Regions from separate parts of the Desulfofarcimen acetoxidans DSM 771 genome, predicted to be linked through region 1. Evidence: a T-box and tRNA genes for the amino acid it is inferred to sense, from the RefSeq annotation. Region 1 holds a T-box; the other holds one or more tRNA genes.
The links. A T-box is a leader RNA that pairs with one kind of tRNA and senses whether it is charged. The one in region 1 lies ahead of pheS (phenylalanine--tRNA ligase subunit alpha), so its partner is inferred to be a tRNA-Phe.

Region 1 (3,206 bases):
GAGTCATTATACTCTCACCGGCCGCAGCCCGGCGTACAATAATATGGTGATTCTCCAATGTGTCATAATCAAATGCGTGCATGGGTTGACCCAATTCCAGCATGACGTAGTTGGTCACATCCACAATATTGCTGATTGGTCTCACTCCGGCTGCCCTCAGTCTTTGCTGCATCCACCCCGGCGATGAACCAATCTTAACATTAACCAAAACCCGTGCTGCATAACGCCGGCACAGAGAAGGAGCGGCAATGTCCACCCTGGCTTTTCCCGCAATAGCGTCCGGCAGTTCCTGCACAACCGGTTGAGGCACACGCAGCGTGTAGCCAAGCATAGCAGCCACCTCACGCGCTACACCAATCATCGAGAGGCAATCTCCCCTGTTTGGGGTCAGGTCAAGCTCCAAAATTGTATCATTTAAACCCAGTACTTCTTTTGCATCAACACCTATAGGAGTGTCTTCCGGTAAAATCATAACACCGGTTTGTTGTTCCGGAGGCAGGAACTTAGCATCCATGCCCAGTTCCTGGCCGGAACAAAGCATGCCATAAGACTCAACACCGCGCAGCTTTGATTTTTTAATTTTTAAACCACCTGCCAGACTGGCTCCCACAACAGAGACAGGTACAATATGTCCTTCCCGGACATTTGTGGCACCGGTCACGATCTGCAAGGTTTCACTTCCGGTAGTTATAGAACAAACAACCAGCTTATCGGCATTGGGATGTTTATCTATTTTCAGGATTTTACCGGTATAAACTTTTTCTATCCCTTCCCCCAGATACTCTACTTTCTCCACGGCAACACCGGCCAGAGTCAAGCGATCTGCCAATTCCTGCGGAGGGATATCTATGTCAACATACTCTTTTAGCCAGTTATAAGATACAAGCACTTAGCAATAACCCCCTATCTTAAAATACCAGACTAACTAAAACTGCCCCAAAAATCTTAAGTCGTTATCAAAAAGCAGGCGCAAATCATCAATACCGTATTTGAGCATAGCAATTCTTTCAACTCCCATGCCAAAGGCAAAACCGGTTACTTCCTCGGAATCATAACCGGACATTTCCAATACTCTGGGGTGCACCATACCTGAACCAAGCACCTCCAGCCAGCCTGTGTGTGAGCAAACACGGCAACCTTTTCCACCACACATTACACAGGAAATATCAACCTCCGCACTGGGTTCTGTGAAGGGGAAATAGCTGGGGCGGAAACGAGTTTTGGTCTGGTATCCAAACATCTCCTCAGCAAAAACCTGTAAGACGCCTTTTAAATCGCTGAAAGTAATTTTCTTGTCTATAGCCAAACCCTCAATCTGGTGAAACATTGGTGAGTGTGTGGCATCATCGTCCCGCCGGTATACTTTGCCCGGAGCAATAATTTTTACCGGCAAGCCCGGCACTGTTTTTTCCATAGTATGTACCTGTACAGGTGAGGTATGAGTGCGCAGCAACACTTCGTCAGTAATAAAAAAAGTATCCTGCATATCACGTGCCGGGTGATCCTTGGGCAGATTCAAAGCCTCAAAATTATAATAATCATGTTCAATCTCAGGTCCTTCAGCTATGGTAAAGCCCATACCCAGAAATATATTCTGTATCTCCTCCGTAACTGTGGTTAACGGGTGTTTTTTACCCAGGATGACCGGCCTGCCCGGAAGAGTAATATCTATTTTTTCTGCCTTAATTTTAATTTGCTTTTCTATTGCTTTTAGCTTGTTAAGCCTGTTGCCCAATTCAACTTCTATTTGCTCTCTCACTTCATTGGCCACTTGACCGATTTTAGGACGTTCATCCGCTGAAAGTGAGCCCATTCCTCGCAAAACCTGAGTCAGCGAGCCTTTCTTACCCAGTACCCTGACTCTGATATCGTTTAACTGGCCCAAATTTTCTGCTGACTGAACAGCTGCAGCAGCTTCTTCAGCAATCTCCCGTAATTTTCTCTCCATACCCATCCTCCTTTACATTTATTTATCAAGAAAGTCGCTTTAAACGACTTTCGAGCAGTCATAGGCACTCTATCATAAACATAGTTTCCCAAAGTAAAACAAAAATCCGCCCCATTAGGGACGGAAATATTCCGCGGTACCACCCTGTTTGTCTGCCTCAAGAATACCGGCAAACCACTTAAAAATCCAGGTATTAAAACCTTTCTCCCGATAACGGTGGAAAAAACCGGCTACACCTACTGGTATTTTACGTTCAGCTGCAGTTCAGGGGTGAAATTCAACAGGCAAAGTTCTTGAAAAGGCTTTCAGTCAATGACCTTTCCTCCCTGAATAACTTATTGACCTCTTACTCTTCCCCTTCATTACTGTTAACCATATATTTATATTTAAATAAAGATACCAAATAACTTTCCCAAAGCCTGCATCAAGACAAGGGAAGAAAGAAAATAATACCGTAATGTACTAGTGAATGGCTAGTTTCCTGTACATTATGTAGGCAGTAACCGACCCGGTCGCCTCGAACAGCCTCCAAAAAAAATCGGCGGTTAAAAACAACTTAACCACAACCTTTCCCTGATTCTTGGGGACCTTCAAGGTTGATTATAACATATGGTCAGAGTCATTACAAGAAAGATAACTTATTTTTCAGTACTTAAACAGATCTTTGGCGGACAGCTTCATAAAGCATTATGGCTGCCGCTATAGCCGCATTCAGAGACTCGGCGTGACCCGGCATAGGAATATTGACGGGGATTGCCGGCAGTCTTTTTAAGCCTTCACTTACACCGTTAGCTTCACTGCCCACCACAAGAGCTACCGGTCCGGTTAAATCTACCGAGTATACAGGTTGGCAATCCTGCGGCATACCAACTACCAACCTAATTCCTGCTTGTAATAACAACTCTGCCGCCTGAACCGGTTCACCGGCCATAATCACAGGCAAATGAAATAAAGAACCCATAGTAGCTCGCAGGGTTTTGGGATTATATAAATCCACTGTGCCTCTGCTCAAAATCACCGCGTCTACACCGGCAGCATCAGATGTTCTAATAATTGTGCCCAGGTTGCCGGGATCTTGAATACCGTCCACTAAAACCAGCAACTGTTTTTTGACCCTGGTTAAAATCTCCTGTAAACCGGTTGGAACAGACTTGATCACAGCTACTACTCCCTGTGGGGTAGCTGTGTCAGATAAACTTTCCAATATTGGCTCAGTTACCTCCCAAAAGGGAACATTAGATTTATATATGCATTCCAG
Region 2 (3,206 bases), 1.2 Mb from region 1:
ATTATTGATGACGGAATTAAGCATGTGCAGGAATATAAAGATACCTATGATGTAATTATTATTGATTCTACTGACCCGGTAGGCCCGGCAGTAGGACTTTTTAGCGCGGAGTTTTACCGGTCTGTCTCTGAGGCATTAACGCAGGACGGATTATTTGTGGCGCAGACAGAGTCCCCCTTTTATAACGAGGAACTAATCACCAGGATACAAAAAGATGTGGCAGACATCTTTCCGGTAACAAGCCTGTACCTGGCATGCGTTCCTACCTATCCTGGCGGTTTGTGGAGCTTTACTATAGGTTCAAAGATATATGACCCTCAAAAAGCAGATACAACCAGGTTTTCTGAGCTTGCCACCAGGTATTATTCGCCTGTGGTGCATAAGGCAAGTTTTGTATTGCCCCCTTTTGTTCAAAACCTATTGAAATAAGGTGATTAGATGAATGGCCTAGTCGAAAGAAATACGCGTTTCATGGGATGTTCGGACAGCTATGAGCAATCAGCGGTGGTGATAACCGGTGTGCCGATGGACTTTACGGTAAGCTTTCGGCCTGGGTCCAGATTTGGCCCGCAGGAGATCAGGCAAGTATCTTTTGGTCTGGAAGAATATAGTTACTATCTGAATCGTGATCTGCGGGATTTCACCTTTTTTGACTATGGCGATTTAATCTTACCCTATGGCAATATAAAAGAATGCCTGAAACGTATTGGCCAGGTAGCCGAGAAACTGTTTTCTGAGGGTAAATTCCCCCTGGTATTAGGCGGTGAGCACTTAATCAGCCTTCCTTTTATAGAAAAAGCCGCCGCCTTTTATCCTGGTCTGGCGTTGATTCATTTGGATGCTCACGCGGATTTGAGGGAAGATTATATGGGAGAGGTCTATTCACACGCTACTGTGATAAGGCGTGCAGTCGAGGCAGTGGGCGGCAGGAATGTTTACCAGTTCGGTATTCGCTCGGGTGACGGGTCTGAGTTTGCTTATGCCCGTAAGGAAACAAATTTCTACCCTGATGAGGTGATTGGTCCCCTTAAAAAAATTTTGCAGCAGTTGGGGGATAGGCCTGTATATGTAACTATGGATATAGATGTGGTTGACCCTGCCTATGCTCCAGGCACCGGCACCGCTGAGCCGGGTGGAATTACTTCACGGGAGGCCTTACAGGTAATTCATCTTCTGGGGCAGACCAGGGTGATTGGTTTTGATTTGGTAGAAGTCAGCCCGCCCTATGACGCTACCCAGCGTACTTCTTTATTGGCGGCCAAGTTGGTGCGGGAAATAATTTTGAGTTTCGGCGGAAAATAATTTTCCACATAGTAAAAGATTATAATTGACTTCCAGTTGAAAATTAGGTATACTATACATTGTCAGTGGATAAGTGTTCTGACAATATTAAATGCGGAGCTGTGGTGTAGTGGTCTAACATGCCGGCCTGTCACGCCGGAGATCGCGGGTTCGACTCCCGTCAGCTCCGCCATAAATGCCACGGTAGCTCAGTTGGTAGAGCAGAGGACTGAAAATCCTCGTGTCGGCGGTTCAATTCCGTCCCGTGGCACCATATGCGGAAGTAGCTCAGTGGTAGAGCATCGCCTTGCCAAGGCGAGGGTCGCGAGTTCGAATCTCGTCTTCCGCTCCACTTATGCCTGGCGGCATAGCCAAGTGGTAAGGCAGAGGACTGCAAATCCTCCACTCCCCAGTTCAAATCTGGGTGCCGCCTCCAATAGCAAAAGACCGTTTACTATATAGTAGTATATAGTAGACGGTTTTTTGTGTTTCAGGAAGTTATGCTTATGATGGATCAGTGAATAAGCCATTGTATAATGAAGTGCAAATTATATTGCATAATCAAGTCAGTACCACATAATTTGCGACAAGCACGAGTTCCTATGGCTGATCGAAAGCAGCCTTAAGCGACTTTTTGGGTGTTTGGGACAATTGGTAATGGCAACGAATCAATATAGGGAAGCGAGTTATATTAAACTTATTGATATGTCTATCTTATATCAAAAAATACTACCTGTTAATTTATTAAACATTTAGATCCAACAACCCACGCGCCGTTTTTTCTATAGTATCCTTAACCTTTAGTTTTTCCAGCCAGCGTCCGGGTATCGACTCGTATCCGTAAAAACACCCCGCTAGCCCACCGCAGATGGCTCCAACCGTATCAGCATCATCTCCCAGGTTAACGGCTTCAATCACGGTTGATTCAAAATCAGGGAAGTGATAGAAAACCCACAGCGCAGCTATCAGGCTGTCCAGTACAAAACCGGAGGCCCAAATCTGATTTTTCCTTAATGAAATACTGTTAGCAATATCCTCCCAGTAGCCTTTAGGCAATGCGGGCAGGTTGGCGCTGCAGTAAGCTTTTGCCTCTGCCAGCGCAGTAAAAATCATAGAGTCCTTGTCAGGGTTTCCTTCAAGGGCCGACAGAACTAACAGGTTGTAAAAGATGCAGGCTGCCGCGGCCTGGGAATCATAGTGTGTCATGTGTGATATCTGAGCGGATATCCTGCACATTTTATCTTTGTCATGTCGGTAAGCCAGACTGACAGGCAGTGTGCGCATGAGGCTGCCGTTGCCGGCGCTGCGATTGCTCAGGCTGACATGAGTTTTTTGCGAGGCCTCGGCCCAGCTGTCGTATTTCTTAAAATTATATATTGATGTACTGACAATGTTACCAATATCCCTGGGTTTGGTATCGTACCAGCTGACAAAATGCTGACCCACGGCTCTGTGCGGGTTGCCGGGGTTGTCTTGTATTCCCATGGCTACAGCCAGAGTCATAGCTGTATCATCAGTACACTCTCCCGGCTGCAGGCCTAACCAGCCTTCCCCGATAATGTCTTTTAGAACGCCGTATTTTCTTTGTATCTCATCACGGTTCATAAATTCCAGAGTAGCACCCAGAGCGTCTCCGGCGGCCAGCCCGAAAAGACCTCCTTTTATACGTTCTAACAGATTAATTGACTGCTCATAGGATATATGGCTAAATGAATTAATAACGGCAGCTTTATTCATACGCACAGCCCCTTTTATAAAAATATACAGTGTAAATATATGTTGACATCATTATACAATATAATGAGTGGGAAGAGATTAATTATTTATATAATTTAAATAATAGATTTGGCTGCAGGATTTATAATTATTTTGTCGTATATGAAACTTTAAGTAACTATAGGTAAATAATCATTGTTGAATAAATA

Region 2: it has a tRNA-Phe gene. The T-box ahead of pheS (phenylalanine--tRNA ligase subunit alpha) is inferred to sense a tRNA for this amino acid. The anticodon was not compared.

The regions. Positions count from the first base shown of each region.
Region 1 is NC_013216.1:2,572,201-2,575,406, forward strand. It holds gene pheT (phenylalanine--tRNA ligase subunit beta) at 1-889, opposite strand, end outside; gene pheS (phenylalanine--tRNA ligase subunit alpha) at 926-1,948, opposite strand; T-box leader at 2,062-2,320, opposite strand; gene DTOX_RS11735 (TrmH family RNA methyltransferase) at 2,601-3,206, opposite strand, start outside.
Region 2 is NC_013216.1:3,763,994-3,767,199, reverse strand. It holds gene speE (polyamine aminopropyltransferase) at 1-429, shown strand, start outside; gene speB (agmatinase) at 439-1,302, shown strand; tRNA gene DTOX_RS17325 (tRNA-Asp) at 1,398-1,474, shown strand; tRNA gene DTOX_RS17320 (tRNA-Phe) at 1,480-1,555, shown strand; tRNA gene DTOX_RS17315 (tRNA-Gly) at 1,559-1,633, shown strand; tRNA gene DTOX_RS17310 (tRNA-Cys) at 1,643-1,717, shown strand; gene DTOX_RS17305 (ADP-ribosylglycohydrolase family protein) at 2,026-3,018, opposite strand.